DNA from 4 places in the Neoaquamicrobium sediminum genome. Region 1 is predicted to be linked to each of the others. Evidence: predicted binding sites of a transcription regulator. Region 1 holds the regulator's gene; each other region holds the start of a gene.
The links. The regulator LexA, encoded in region 1, represses DNA repair genes until DNA is damaged. The targets are predictions, from matches to a motif close to TGTTCNNNNTGTGTTCNG.
Positions count from the first base shown of each region.

Region 2: the regulator LexA is predicted to act here: its motif matches at 2,225-2,242, upstream of V1479_RS10685 (single-stranded DNA-binding protein).
Region 3: the regulator LexA is predicted to act here: its motif matches at 1,922-1,939, upstream of ruvC (crossover junction endodeoxyribonuclease RuvC).
Region 4: the regulator LexA is predicted to act here: its motif matches at 1,312-1,329, upstream of V1479_RS21275 (ImuA family protein).

Region 1 is NZ_JAZHFV010000003.1:262,674-266,470, forward strand. It holds gene V1479_RS11835 (ComEC/Rec2 family competence protein) at 1-1,294, shown strand, start outside; gene lexA (transcriptional repressor LexA) at 1,555-2,271, opposite strand; gene V1479_RS11845 (molybdopterin molybdotransferase MoeA) at 2,405-3,616, opposite strand; gene moaC (cyclic pyranopterin monophosphate synthase MoaC) at 3,618-3,797, opposite strand, start outside.
Region 2 is NZ_JAZHFV010000003.1:36,122-39,918, forward strand. It holds gene uvrA (excinuclease ABC subunit UvrA) at 1-1,543, opposite strand, end outside; gene V1479_RS10685 (single-stranded DNA-binding protein) at 2,358-2,870, shown strand; gene V1479_RS10690 (GyrI-like domain-containing protein) at 2,880-3,380, shown strand; gene V1479_RS10695 (DUF4168 domain-containing protein) at 3,725-3,797, shown strand, end outside.
Region 3 is NZ_JAZHFV010000004.1:95,954-99,750, reverse strand. It holds gene V1479_RS13605 (hypothetical protein) at 1-15, opposite strand, end outside; gene rcdA (protease adaptor protein RcdA) at 498-1,028, shown strand; gene V1479_RS13595 (TSUP family transporter) at 1,032-1,808, opposite strand; gene ruvC (crossover junction endodeoxyribonuclease RuvC) at 1,981-2,505, shown strand; gene ruvA (Holliday junction branch migration protein RuvA) at 2,527-3,147, shown strand; gene ruvB (Holliday junction branch migration DNA helicase RuvB) at 3,189-3,797, shown strand, end outside.
Region 4 is NZ_JAZHFV010000007.1:170,662-174,458, reverse strand. It holds gene V1479_RS21280 (DUF6504 family protein) at 1-604, opposite strand, end outside; gene V1479_RS21275 (ImuA family protein) at 519-1,280, opposite strand; gene V1479_RS21270 (hypothetical protein) at 1,429-1,755, shown strand; gene V1479_RS21265 (DUF5131 family protein) at 1,927-2,277, opposite strand; gene V1479_RS21260 (hypothetical protein) at 2,355-2,600, opposite strand; gene V1479_RS21255 (RES family NAD+ phosphorylase) at 2,661-3,248, opposite strand; gene V1479_RS21250 (hypothetical protein) at 3,245-3,797, opposite strand, start outside.

The DNA of each region.
Region 1 (3,797 bases):
GCTTGCGGTGATGCTGCTTGCGGTCATGGTCGACCGCGCGGCGCTCACGATGCGCAACCTTGCCATATCGGCCGTCATCATCCTGCTGATTGCCCCGCATGAGGTGATGGGGCCGAGCTTCCACATGTCGTTTGCCGCAACCGCCGCGCTTGTGGCCGCTTACGCGGCCTGGGCCTCGTACCGCGAAAGGCGGACGCCGCGCCGACAGGCCGCAAAGTACGGTCCCGTGCGGCTGGCCTTCACAACGGGCATGAAATACGTCTCGGGACTGTCGCTGACGTCAGTCGTCGCGGGTCTCGCAACGGCGCTTTTCACCGCATGGCACTTCCAGCAGGTTTCGCCGCTCGGCCTCGTCGCCAACCTTGCGGCAATGCCATTCGTCTCCGCCGTCGTCATGCCGGCGGCGGTGCTCGCATGCCTGTTGATGCCCTTCGGCCTCGAAGGGCCGGCGTTGTATGCGATGGGGATGGGCATATCCGCGATGAATTCGATAGCCGTGTGGCTTGCCGAGCGATCGGCATTCGACGCCACCGGCGCGATCCCGCTTTCGGCGGTGCTGATGCTGACCGCAGCGCTGGCGATCCTGACGATGGCTGGCAGCGCCCTGCGCTGGGCAGCACTTCCGCTGCTCATCGCCGGGGCGTTCCTGATCGCGACACGGCAGTTGCCGCATGTCTTCGTCTCGGAGGACGCGCGGCTCGTTGCTGTCGATCGCGGCAATGGGCGCCTCGCCGTCAACCGCGCGCGACCAAGCGCCTTTACCATCCAGAATTGGCAGCGGGCCGCACAAGCCGGCGAACTGGTTTGGCCCATCGAAGGTGATGCCGGGCTCCCGCCTCATGCCGCCCTGAGTGACGATGAGAGCGAGTTGCCTTTCCGGTGCGGCGAAGGGCTTTGCATAGCGCGCCATGGCGGCGGCGGCATAGTCGTTCACGCCGACGGCGAACGAACGGCTTCGACTGCGTGTTCTTATGCCAGCCTGATCGTCATCGACGACGCCACTGCGAACAATCCTTGCCGGGATAGCAGCGTTGCGGTCATCACCAAGCGCGATCTGGCCCGCCGCGGCAGCGCCGAGATCGTCTTCGAGAACGACATCATCAGGGAAACACGCGGGACCGGAGCAAGCCCTGGCACAGGCGCCAGCGACTTGGATCGCACTTCCGCGAGACCGGCTTTATACCCAAACATCCGTTTCGCGATCCGCGAACCTTATCGGCACTGGCACGCGCACCGGCAGTATTCGCGGGAGGCGAGGGGACTTCCACCCTGGCAGAAATCGCAAGGTGAGTAACACCCCGCCGGCTGCCGCGATACCTTTGCAGCGGAAGCGCTGATCGGTGCGTCCTTCAAGGCTCGCGGAGCCTGTCCTCGGGCTCGCCGAAGGCAAGACCCGGGGGCTCGCATCTCAGCATGAGGGAGGGTGTGCATCGCCCGGGAATCCTGCTGCCCGACGGGCTATTCCTTGACGTGCATAGAGCCCAATAGGTTGGATTCGATCAATCCGCCCCTCATGCTCATCCTCAGTCGAGCATGACCTTGTCTAAGGGCCGCTCAATACCGCCGAATAAGCCCGACAAGCCTGCCTTGCACCTTCACGCGATCGGGACCGAAGATACGGGTTTCGTAGGCCGGATTGGCGGCCTCCAGTGCGATCGAGGCGCCCTTGCGGCGGAACCGCTTGAGGGTTGCTTCCTCATCGTCGACGAGCGCCACCACGATGTCGCCGGGATTGGCGGTCTGGCCGTCGCGGATGATGACGGTGTCGCCGTCGAAGATGCCAGCCTCGATCATCGAGTCGCCCTTGACCTCGAGTGCGTAGTGCTCGCCGCCCGAAAGCATTTCCGGCGGAACGCTGATCGAATGCGTCCTGTGCTGGATCGCCTCGATCGGCACGCCGGCGGCAATCCGGCCCATTACGGGAATCGCAACGGCCGCACCGGCATCATCGTCATTGCTGGCAGCCTGGATGCGCGAGGGTTCAGGCGCTCGGCCAAGGCTGCCTTGAATGACGCTGGGCGAGAACTTTTTGGCCGCATTGAGCCCCGGCGCGATCGAGTCCGGCAGCCGCAGCACTTCCAGCGCACGTGCCCTGTTGGGCAGGCGTCGAATGAAGCCGCGCTCCTCGAGCGCCGTAATCAGGCGGTGAATACCGGACTTGGAAGCGAGGTCGAGCGCCTCCTTCATCTCGTCGAAGGAAGGGGGAATGCCAGTTTCCTTCAGCCTTTCATGGATGAAGAGAAGCAGTTCGTGTTGCTTGCGCGTCAGCATTCTGTTGCCCCTTTTGGGAATCAGTCCATAAACAAAACCAGAACAAACACTATCTGTTCCAGTTGTGTTCCGCAACGGCTTAAATTATCGTGAACTTGGCAGCTCGAGGCCGCCCTTATTGCCCAAGCCAGGCTCAGCGCAGCATCAACACGCGGCAGGCATCACCCGCCTCCGACGCGGCCACGTTCGGTTCGCGGATGATGAGCGCGTTGGCGTGCGCCAGTGTCGTCAGCATCGAGGAATCCTGCACGGCGAACGGCCTTGCAACGAGGCGCCCGTCCTCAAGCGTCGCTGCCGCGCGGACATAATCCTGCCGGTGATCGTTGGCCTTCATGGCTTCGCCAAGGACGGCTTCCCTTATGTCGGCAACATGTGGGCGGCCGCCAAGCTTCGCGAGCAGCGGTTTCAGGAACAGATGCGCGCAGACGAGGCTTGAAACCGGATTTCCCGGCAGGCCGAGTACACGGGTCTCGGCTAGTCTGCCGAACATCAGCGGCTTGCCGGGGCGCATGGCGATCTTCCAGAACTCGAGCGCCATGCCTTCGCCAGTAAGCACCTCGCGGACGAGGTCGTGGTCGCCGACCGAAGCACCGCCGAGCGTCACGATCACGTCGGCACCGGCCGAGATTGCGTCACGGACGCGCTCGGCAAGCACGCCGCGATCGTCAGGCGCGATGCCGAGATCCAGCACCCGAGCGCCTGCATCGCGCGCCAGCGCCGCGACCCCATAGCCGTTCGATGCGATGATCTGGTCGGGCCCGGGTTCCGAACCGGGCGGCAGCAACTCGCTGCCCGTGGCCAGGATCGCGACCAGCGGCGTGCGCACCACCGAAAGGAGCGGGTGGTTGCCGGCTGCTGCGAGCGACAGCGCTGCAGCGTCGAGCGCCCGGCCTTTGGCCAAAAGGATGTCGCCGACGCGGAAATCGAGCCCGGCAGCCCTTACGTGACGGCCAGGGGTGACCGCTTCGCTGGCGCGGATGGTTAGTCCGTCTTCGTCCGGCTCGGCATCTTCCTGAAGCAGAACCGCATCCGCGCCTTCGGGGACAGGTGCGCCTGTGAAGATGCGTACGGCCTCGCCGGCGCCGACCGCGCCATCGAAGCGCTGGCCGGCTATCGATTGACCGATGACCGTCAGAGCAGTGGATTGGTCGACCGTATCCGCGGCGCGCACCGCATATCCGTCCATTGCCGAAGCGGGGAAGGGAGGCTGCGTCCGCCGTGCCTCCACGGCGTTGGCCAGCACATGTCCGGCTGCGTCTCCAATCGCGATCTCCTCGGCGGGCAGGGCCGTCACATCGTCGAGCAGCCGGCGCAGCGCTTCGTCAACCGGCAGCAGGCCAGCCATGTCAGACGTCCTGCAGCCGGTAATCGCCGGACTTGCCGCCGGACTTTTCCACCACACGGATGTCGGAAATCGTCATGGCGCGGTCGGCTGCCTTGGCCATGTCGTAGATCGTCAGGCAGGCGACCGAAGCCGCCGTCAGCGCTTCCATCTCGACGCCGGTCTTGCCGGTCACGCGGGCGAG
Region 2 (3,797 bases), 230 kb from region 1:
GGCTCTCGCCGCCCGACAGTGTGCCGGACTTGCGCGACAGGGTCAGATAGTCGAGGCCGACATCGTTGAGGAAACGCAGCCGCTCGCGGATCTCCTTGAGGATGCGCATCGCGATCTCGTTTTGTTTGTCGTTCATCGCGCCCGGCAGGTCCTCGAACCAGCCATTGGCGTTGCGGATCGACATCTCTGTGACCTGGCCGATGTGGAGGCCGCCGATCTTGACGGCGAGCGCCTCGGGCTTCAGCCGGTAGCCGTTGCAGGCGGGGCAGGGGGTGGACGACATGAAGCGCTCGATCTCCTCGCGCATCCAGGCCGATTCCGTCTCCTTCCAGCGGCGCTCGAGGTTGGGAATGACACCCTCGAAGGTCTTGGTCGTCTTGTAGGAGCGCAGGCCGTCGTCGTAGCCGAACTCGATCTTGCGATCGCCGGTGCCGCGCAGGATGGCGTCCTTCGCGTCCTCCGGCAGGTCGCGCCATCGGTCGCCGATCTTGAAGCCGTAGGCCTTGCCCAGCGCTTCGAGCGTCTGCGTGTAGTAGGGCGAGGTCGACTTCGCCCACGGGGCCACCGCGCCCTCGCGCAGCGAGACGTGCTCTTCCGGCACTACCAGCATCGGGTCGATGGCGCGCTGGGTGCCGAGCCCGTCGCAGGTGGGGCAGGCGCCGAAGGGGTTGTTGAACGAGAACAGCCGCGGCTCGATCTCGGGGATCGTGAAGCCGGAGACCGGGCAGGCGAATTTCTCCGAGAACAGGATGCGCTCGTGGGTCTCGTTCTTGGACTTGTTGACCGCCTCCTGGCCGGTCTGGCTGGCGTCGAGCGGCCTGTCGGCGAACTCGGCGACCGCAATGCCCTCGGCGAGCTTGAGCGCGGTTTCGAGCGAGTCGGCCAGCCGCGCGGCGAGGTCCGGCCGCACCACCACGCGGTCGACCACCACGTCGATGTCGTGCTTGTATTTCTTGTCGAGCGCCGGCACCTCGCCGATCTCGTAGAACTGGCCGTCGACCTTGACGCGCTGGAAGCCCTTCTTCTGGAGCTCGGCCAGTTCCTTGCGGTATTCGCCCTTGCGGCCGCGCACGATGGGCGCGGTGATGTAGAGCCGCGTGCCTTCGTCGAGCGCCAGCACGCGGTCGACCATCTGGCTGACCGTCTGGCTCTCGATCGGCAGGCCGGTTGCCGGCGAATAGGGCACGCCGACGCGCGCGAAGAGCAGGCGCATGTAGTCGTAGATCTCGGTGACGGTGCCGACCGTCGAGCGCGGGTTCTTCGACGTCGTCTTCTGCTCGATCGAGATGGCCGGCGACAGGCCGTCGATCTGGTCCACGTCCGGCTTCTGCATCATCTCGAGGAACTGCCGGGCATAGGCCGACAGGCTCTCCACGTAGCGCCGCTGCCCCTCGGCGTAGATGGTGTCGAAGGCGAGCGACGACTTGCCCGAGCCGGACAGGCCGGTCATGACGATCAACTGGTCGCGCGGCAGGTCGAGATCGACATTCTTGAGATTGTGCTCGCGCGCGCCGCGAATGGAGATGAATTTCTGGTCCGCCATGGTCCCGTGTGCCGCCTTACATCAGAACGGCCGGCGTCGTAGCCGGCCAGACCCCGGATATGGTGTTGTTGGTGCCGTCCGTCGAGGCCGGCGGCCTCCGGAAAACCGCCTCTGGCTTTTCACGCGTTTTCGCACACAGGGCAAGCAGAAAGAACAGAGAGCGAACAGCTCCTGACAATCCGTTGGCAGGAGGACGCGGCCACTGGCGATCACGAATTGTTGCCGGATCAGCCTCGACGGTTGACGTGGGGGCAGGGCGGAGTCATGCTCTCCCGGTCAGATGAAGCTCGCCTCGGCGGTCGTCCTGGTACGCCCAAGGGGTGTCGGAAACACGGCAAGGCTTGAGCGCGTCTGCGACAGGAGAAACTGCAAAGGGAGATGAGGCATGACCCCGCCGGACAGTCCCAGCAGGCTCCACCACGATGTGGAGCCACGATAACCTGAAGGCGCGGGCACATCGCGGCCTCGTTATCGATCAACCTACAATTTGACAGATAGTCGGATCATCGGGCGACGACCCGAGACGCATCCGAAAAAAGTGCCGGTAATCCATTCCCGGCAACAGAGCAAAGGCTCTCAACGGCCCCGACCACGTCCCGAACGTGGCGGGGCTTTCTTCGTCGCCGGCAGCGACCGAATCGCAGAGGCTGCCGGGATTGTCAGGAGCCCCATTCTCTTGTAAAGAACAAATAAAGAACAATGAAAACTGTGGAGATGTCGCCGAGCGGGCGGCCGGCGGGGCGAATCCGCGAGGGCGTTCGGATAATGTGCCGCGACATCGATGTCAGGTTTAGGACGAGCGCAGGAGAGCGTCATGGCGGGTAGCGTCAACAAGGTCATTCTGGTGGGTAATCTGGGCGCCGATCCGGAAATCCGCCGGCTCAACTCCGGCGACCCGGTCGTCAACCTGCGCATCGCCACCTCCGAGACATGGCGCGACAAGCAGTCCGGGGAGCGGCGCGAGAAGACCGAGTGGCACAACGTCGTCATCTTCAACGACAACCTTGCCAAGGTCGCCGAGCAGTACCTGAAGAAAGGCGCGAAGGTTTATCTCGAGGGCCAGCTCCAGACCCGCAAATGGCAGGACCAGCAGGGACAGGATCGCTACACGACCGAGGTCGTGCTGCAGAAGTTCCGCGGCGAGCTGCAGATGCTCGACACACGCGGTGAGGGCGGCGGCGGCCAGGTCGGCTACGATCGCGGCGGCTCCCAGGGCGGCGGGCGCGGCTCCGATTTCGGCCAGTCCGGACCAGGCGATCAGGGTCGCGGCGGCGGTGGCGGCGGCGGCGGATACTCGCGCGACCTGGACGACGAGATCCCTTTCTAAGGCTCTCCCATGTGCCTTCTGTGCAGCGAGGCCGCAGCGGCGGATCAGGGCATTGCCCTGACCGAGCGGCCCGCTCACCGGCTTTGCGGTCTTTATTGGGAAGGCAGCTACGGAGAGGCGGCGCGAGGGGCGATCCATTCCGTTATCCGAGACGTTCAGGCCTTCGCGGCGCGGCGGGAAAGCGGCTGGCGCAGCCCGATCGTCGGGCTGTCGTGGAACGACCGGCCGGACGGTTTCCGCTACTTCGTCGGCATTGCGATGGATGACGCAGGCGAACTGCCGGAGGGGTTCGGATCGCTTGTTCTGCCTGAAATGACGCTGGCGAGTTCCTGGCATGGAGCCGGCGACGGAGAGGTGGTCGCACATTATGTGCGAATGATCGACTGGGTGAAAACCCGGAGTCTTTCCTGGGACAAGCGTCACTTTCACCACCGGGAAGAATACCCGCACGATGTGGACCTGACGAAACCGCCGGCGCTGCGGCTGCTCATTCCGGTCTCGCCTGCATAAACCGGCACGGCTTAACCCGCTTTCCAGCCAAATAGGTTCGTTGGGCGCTGCGATGTTGCGGCCGGGAAAACCCGGGGCGAAACGGCCGGGCTCGTTCGGTGACAGAAGCCGCAGCACGTGCCCAGCCCGGAACGTTGATTGCAGCGTCCGCCGGCAGGCTCAGTAAAGAAATGTCTCTTTCGTTCGGACAAAGTGACCGTGCTGCCGCGTCATTCGGCTGAGCTTGCCACAGTCTTGGCAGCTTCGCGCGCTTCGTTCCGCGGCGGGGTTCCGTAACCCGACCGGAGAGTCGGTGCTGCGAGGGTCTTTTCCCGTCCGCACGGACCAAGAAGAGGAATTGAAACATGAGTTTGAACAGGATCTTGCTGTCGGGCCTTTCCGCGCTCGCTATCGTCACCGGCACTGTGCTTGGCGCTG
Region 3 (3,797 bases), on a different contig from region 1:
GATATGGGCGAACATGGCGGGCTCCGGACACGTGGGTTACTTTGTAGCGCGAAAAACCGCTGCGCGGTCAAGCATCTGCTTCAGGCGAGAGACCACGAATCACCCGCTTCCAGACACTTATGATGAGGCGTGCCGCAGCGTTGATCTGTTCCGGATCGATACAGTTTCGATCAAAATTAACCATCCTGTTAAGCTTCGATTAAGCTTTACATGGCATTACTGTGTGCATCCAGTGATCTGGATTCTTACCGAGTGGCTGGGCCACTCCGTTTGACGCCTCCCTGTTAACTCCTGAGAGCCGCCTTTGCGGCTCTTTTTTTATGCCCGGTTCCCTTATTTCCGCCATCTCGACCGCGTTAACCTTTCGTTAAACACGTGCTTGCCTTCGGAAGGCCGAGGGATCAAAGTCCGGTCGATATCGTTTAGGCACCGGCGACCGAGAGCCGGGACCGCCGGACGAGGGAATGCAGCGTCAGTAAATTCGCGGGGTGCAGGTCATGCAAGAGCAGGGTCACGGGGAAACCAACACGATCAAGCTCGCCGAGAGGCGCGTCTTTTCCAATTCCTTCAAGCCCCTCTACAACGAAGGCATGACGCTGGTTGAACGGGCTGCCGAATATCTCGACGGTGAAGGCCGAGCGGCCGCAAAGACGCTGACGCGCGTCGGCGCGACACTATACGCTGCAGAGTCGATGCGGCTGACGACACGGCTGATGCAGATTGCCTCGTGGCTGCTGCTCCAGCGCGCTGCGAACTCCGGTGAGATGACCCGCGACCAGGTGGCCGCCGAGAAGGCCAAGGTACGGCTCGACACGACCTCAGCACCGACCGACACGGCTGGCTGGACCGAATTGCCGGACACTTTCCGCACGATCGTCGATCATTCGCTGCGTCTTCAGGCGCTGGTGCGTCGTATGGACGACGAGATCTACGGCGAGTCGGCGAGCCAGCGCTACGTGGCCCCGCAGCGCGGCAACCCGGTGTCTGACCAGATCAATCTGCTGCACACGGCTTTTGCCCGCGGGTAGTCGCTATCCGGCCAGTTGGCGGGCAATTGCATCGAAAACGCTATCGAAGGCGGGCAGCGCCAGCAGCGCCGCCATGACGACGAGCGCGAAGGTCACCATCCGGTAGAGCCACTCGCCGCCTCGGGAAAACATCGCCCAGCCGGCAAGAATGCCGACGAAATAGGCAGGCGCAGCCAGCAGCCCCAGCGTGACGATGTCTCGCTGGAACAGCCCGGCAAACCAGAGATTGCCGATCGAGACGAACTCCCCGAGCAGGAACAGCGACAGCAGGTTGGCCCTGATGATGGTGGCCGGGATCCCGCTCGCCATCCAGTAGGCGATGACGGGCGGGCCGGGTATCGACGCCACGCCGGAGAGCACGCCCGCCACACCGCCAACGCCCAGCGAAGTGAGCCGGTTGCGCGGGCCCTTATAGCGCCAGCCCGTCCACAACACGAAGACACAGCATAGGATTGCGCCACAGATCATCCAGCGCAGCACCGTCTCGTCGCCATGTGTCAGCAGCCAGATGCCCGCCGGGAACAGAAGGAACAGTCCAAGCGTGACCGGCAGCACTTCCTGCCAGCGCGCGATACGCAGCGCCGGCACCGTGACAGGCACGGATGGCAGCGAGTCGATGATGACGATAATGACCAGGGCCGCCTTCGGCCCATACAAGGCACCCGCCACCGGAGCCACGATCATGCCGGTGCCGAAGCCGGACAGTCCCTTGGCAACGCCGGCAACGAGCACGACTGCCAGCAGGGTCATCATTGAAAGGTCGAGCGGCGGAAGGTTCATCTTGTCCGGCTGTATGCGATCGGAAGTTGCGGCAAGGCGATACAGCCCGAGACCGCATAGAGACAGTACAAGGGGGGAACCGCAACGCTGGTCCAGCACACAGCCCTGCCATTTGTTGCCGGTTTGTTCACTTTTCCATGGCATTGCCCGATGATCGGACTAGGGTGACATCATGAACGACACGATTCGCGTCATCGGCATCGACCCCGGCCTGCGCCGCACCGGCTGGGGTGTGGTGGAGGCACAGGGCAACACGCTGCGCTTTGTCGCGGCCGGCACGGTGCGCTCGAACGACAAGGACGACCTCGCATCTCGCCTGCGTCAGATCCACGACGGTCTGTCTGCAATCGTGCACGGGCAGATGCCGCACGAGGCGGCCGTCGAGCAGACATTCGTCAACAAGGACGCGACCGCGACGCTGAAGCTCGGCCAGGCGCGCGGCGTCGCGATGCTGGTGCCGGCGCTGGCCGGCCTGCAGGTTTCGGAATATGCACCCAACGCCGTCAAGAAGGCGGTGATCGGCGTCGGCCATGGCGACAAGAAGCAGATTCATATGATGGTGCGCGTGCTGATGCCGCGAGCGTCCTTCGACAGCGACGATGCGGCGGATGCGCTCGCCATCGCCATCTGCCATGTTCACCATCGCCAGAGCGTGACGGGGCGGCTGGCGGCGGCCGCACTTGCGGCGGCCGGTTAAAACAACGAGCGGGTGGCGGGGATGATCGGCAAGCTCAAGGGAACGGTCGACGAGATCGACGAGGATCACTGCATTATCGACGTTCACGGCGTCGGCTATGTTGCTTATTGCCCGGCTCGTACGCTGGCGGCGCTGCCCGGCAGGGGCGAGGCGGCCGTGCTCTTCATCGAGACCTATGTGCGCGAGGACATGATCCGGCTCTACGGTTTCGCGACGGTGCTAGAGCGGGAGTGGTTCCGCCTGCTGCAAAACAATGTCCAGGGCGTCGGCGCCAAGGTCGCGCTGGCGGTGCTGTCGACCCTGTCGCCTTCGGAACTCGCCAACGCGATCGCGCTGCGCGACATCGCCATGGTGGCCAGGGCGCCGGGCGTCGGCAAGAAGGTAGCCGAGCGCATCGTCACCGAGCTTAAATCGAAGGCGCCCGCCTTCGCAGGCGATGCATCCGGCACGATCGGCTTCAAGCAGGAGATCGGCGAAGGCGTGGCGCCGGCGCCGATTGCCGACGCGATCTCGGCGCTGACCAATCTCGGCTACTCGCGCGACATGGCTGCAAACGCCGTCGCGGCTGCCATGAAAGCCGCCGGCGAGGATGCGGATGCGGCCAAGCTCATCCGGCTCGGGCTGAAGGAACTGGCGCGGTGAGCAGGCTTGTGCCGAAGCGCGCCGCGTGAAATGAAAAAGCCATGAACACCGCCCCCCGTCTCATATCGGCAGAAAAGCGCGGCGAGGACGTCGAGCAGACGCTACGTCCGCAGTCGCTTGACGAATTCGTCGGCCAGGCGGCGGCGCGCGCCAACCTCAAAGTCTTCATCGAAGCCGCCAAGAATCGCGGCGAGGCGCTCGACCACGTGCTGTTCGTCGGTCCGCCGGGCCTCGGCAAGACCACACTGGCGCAGATCATGGCGCGCGAGCTGGGCGTCAATTTTCGCTCGACCTCTGGCCCCGTCATCGCCAAGGCGGGCGACCTTGCGGCCCTTCTGACCAATCTCGAGGACCGCGACGTCCTATTCATCGACGAAATCCATCGTCTCAACCCGGCAGTGGAAGAAATCCTCTATCCTGCAATGGAGGACTTTCAGCTCGATCTCATCATCGGCGAGGGACCGGCTGCGCGGTCGGTGAAGATCGATCTCGCACGCTTCACGCTTGTCGCCGCCACCACCCGCCTGGGGCTCATCACCAACCCGCTGCGTGACCGGTTCGGCATTCCGGTGCGGCTCGACTTCTATACAGTCGAGGAACTGGAATTGATCGTGCGGCGCGGGGCCCGCATCCTGTCGTTGGCGATGGAC
Region 4 (3,797 bases), on a different contig from region 1:
CGCCTATCCGCTCGAAGCCGAGCGTATGGAGGCCCTCGACGATATGCGGCTGCAATCGCAGCGCGGCGACCGGCAGGTCACGGGTAGCGGCCTCGGTGTGTGCCGGAGGGATGATGCAGATGGGGCGCGCAAGATAGCGGGCCGCGGCATGAGCGGCGCCCCAGGCGTCGGCGATCGCGGCGCGCGCGGCAATGCCGGACGCCTCCATGCGCGCGACCAGATCCTCGAGCATGGCGCGTTCGCCGCCATGCAGATGGTCGGCGCCGGTGGTGTCGATTACAATTCCATCGGGCGGGTCGGGTGCAACGATCGGCGCATAGCGCAGCACCCAGAGCGCGACGCGCTCGAGCGCCGCGGCGTCCTCGGAAGCTTCCATCTCGACGCTCACCAGGTGGGGAACGAGGACCTGGGCCTTGCTTGCGGGTATTCCGAGTCGAAGCCCTGCCCTTCGGGCCGCAACATCGAGGGCGAGCACGACGCGACGTTGACCCTGCCGGCCGAACATGACGATGGGAGTCTCAGCCGCCGGCGCCGATGCGCCGAGCTTGCGCCGCAGCCGGTCGGTCGGCCAGGTCGGAAAATAGAGCGATACAACCCTTGTCATCGCAGGCTTCCACTTCGAAGTCGGCGCTTTCCCCTGCCCGCACGCGCAGCAGCTCGAGCCGCCAGCGGGCGCGGCCTACGCCCGGGACCGGGAGCGGCCGGGAGGGGAGAGCGGAAACACGCCAGCGGCTGACCGCGGCGGTCGGCTGTCCGAAATCGGTGGCGTCGGATTGACGCCGCCACCGGCGAATGGCGATGCCGAGCGTGCCGGATTTCTCGGCAGCAAGCTGCAAGCGGCGCGATTTGTCCGCGGACAGGCGGGCAAGCTCGGCCACGACCGCTCCGAGGCCGCCGTGACGAAGGCCTTCCTCGAAGCAGGCAAGCACCGTGGTTTCGTCACCGGCCTCGACATAGATGACGCGGCCGGGCGCAAGGCCGACCTGGGCGAGAGCCGGAGCAAACAGGTCTGGTCGCGTGACCACCCAAAGCACGCTGCCCGCGGTGCGCGCCGCAAGGCCGGCGGCAAACGATGCGGATGCAGCGCCGTCGACCACGCCGGCACCGCCGCCGGCGACCTCGTGCAGCGCCCCGCACGCCAGCCCGCCTCCCGGCAGAACCCGGTCGATCTCGGGAACCCCGAAGGGCAGCACCGTGCGCCCGCGCGCATGGCCGCGTTCGAGCCCGGCGATTCGGGCTCGAAGGTCGGCGATGACAGCTCTGGTAGCGGCGGCACTCATCTAGCCCTTGAAACGCATCCTGCCTGCGGTATGTTCTACATTTGTTCTCAACCCGACAAAGAGTCAATCCGACTCGTGACCGAGGGTCGATGCCGTAGCGGCACGAGAAGACCTCCAACGGAGGACAAGGCGAGTGGAGTAGAGGCCGATGACGATCATGATCCCTGTCGAGGGCGACGCTGAAAGCGAATGGCAGTTCGAGACGGCCGAGGCCGGTATCCTCGAGGAAATCTGCGAGGCCGGATATTTCGATGATGGGCGGCCTGAGGACGAGGTCGCCTACCTGCTCGACGATTGGGATTTCGACAAGCTGACGAAGGAACACCGCCAGCTTTACGAGGAGCGTATCTATCCCTTGATGCGGGTCTGGTTTTTCGAGCGCGATCGGTTCGACGAAGAGTATGCGCGGCGTCGCGCTGAATGGGTCCACAATTTCCACGCTGATGATCGGCAGCTGGACCTGTTTGCTGGCTGATGGAGCAAGTCGCTCGGCGCGTGGCGGCCGGACTGCCTAAAGGTCGATAAGTGTGACGTGTAGGTCGTCAACAACGTCGGCCAACCCTGGCGCACCGATATGGGGTTTGACGCTCACGGGTCTGAGCTTGCTGGCAACCGACCGGGCCGGGGTTGATCGCCGCTCTCCTCGTTAGTCAATGAGCTCGACGTTGACCAAAGGCCACTTGGGCCCTTCACCAGTTGCCAAATATCCCAATCCCAGATCGTCGAGAATAAATGACGCTGAGACCCGCCATGTAACGTACTCTGAACGGTCGCTTGCGATCGTCTGCACGTAGTGGCGGTAGATACTGGGATACGCCGTACTAAGAACGAACCGATGCTGCGGGCAGAGCGCCATTGCTGCGAAGACCTTGTCGCGCCAGGCTTCTCGAATTTCCGGTTCGAATAGATCTCGCTGCACCTGGACTACCCTGGGGCTGAGCCACCTGAAGGGCTCCAGTACATCTTTGCAGTTCCAGATTGCGGGTTCGGAAGCCATGTTGCGACGTCGCAAGCAAAGGTTTGACTTCGTCCGATCTACACTGAGTCGCGCGCTGCCAGGAAGAAGAATTGGATTCACGCGGCGCTATTTGAGGCTTCTTCGTCCCGCAATACGCGTTCGGCAGCGGGAATCCGCGCCAGCCAAACCGGACCGAGACGATCGATTGCTTCAGCGAATGTATAGCCCGTGCTGGCCAACCAATCCGGCCGGTTCCAGACCATCGCCGCGGCCAACTTTTCGGTCGTTGAAAGGTTCTTGAAATGACCCTTCTTTGCGAGCCGGCACTTGAGGATGATAAAGTCGAGTTCGTCGTCACGCATGTCACGATTCTTTTCCAAACGGCGTCGACGAACTAATCTACCACGCGGAAAATCCAAGGGCTACTGGGCAAGCCCGACACCGTAGTGCTCGGCAATCCGCCAGAACCAGTCCCGATCCAGGTCGACTTCGCGGTCGACCTCGTCAATTGGACTGGCTGACCGGTCGAAGATCGCATAGCAGAGCTCCGTGTCGTCATGCCGGGCATGGTAGGCAATGCCATCGGCCCCTATCGGGTGCCCGAAAAGAGCCGCCGACCACGCTTGCGGAACGTCATACGGCAGCCCGCTATGGGTCACCTCGGCCGTGGCCCCAAGCCGGGCGAGACCCGAACCGGCAAGCCGGATCAGTGTCACCTTCCTGGTGGCGGCAAGAAGGACATGAGCCTTGCGCTGGAGTAGATCGGTGTCGATCAGCGTGCCGCCGGGCTTGCGCAGGAACGTCTCTGCGAAGGCGCCGGCCCCCTGCCTGGCGGCGTAGAGAACACCATATGAGCCGTCCGGGGCATTGAAACGACCGTCCTGCGACGTGTCAAAGAAGATTGGCTCGCACTTCGCTGTGTAGAAGCGGTGAAGCTCCTTGTCTGCCGGACGCTCGATGAGTTCCGGTTGACGCCCATGCAGATCGGCGGGAGGGAGCGGGCCGCTCACGCCCCTTGCGCGCTGTGTCGCCTCGCGGCTTCAACTACGAGTTCCAGTTCACCGGATCTCAACAGGTCGATCGGCTTGCGATTGTCGAGCCTGTCGTCCGGACGGGAGAGGAAGTTGAGCACAATCCAGGCGTTGGTGGTCTGCAAAGCGTCGCGAACGGCCTTCATGCCAGGGACAACCGTACCGTCGCGATTGAATTGCAGCGTCGGATAGCTGCGGCGATTACTCGGACCGGGAACGGCAAGCAGCGAACCTTCCTGCACGCGCTTGTCGACCGCCTGGCGGGAGACGCCACGCATCAGCGTACGCACCTGGTCGAGATCAAAGGCACCGCCGGCGTCTCGCAGATCTTCTTGTGCTATCCGGATGCCCTCGAGCATCGCGCGGCTGCGCGCGTCGGGCTCGAATGCTGCCTTGTCTACGAACGGCATTTTCTCGCTACCGGCTTCGTCAGGATCGTGCTCGACTACCTCTGTCACGCGAGCGACCTGACCGCGGACCGACTTCCAGATTTCATTTACGGATTCAGGCTTTGACGACACGATCGCT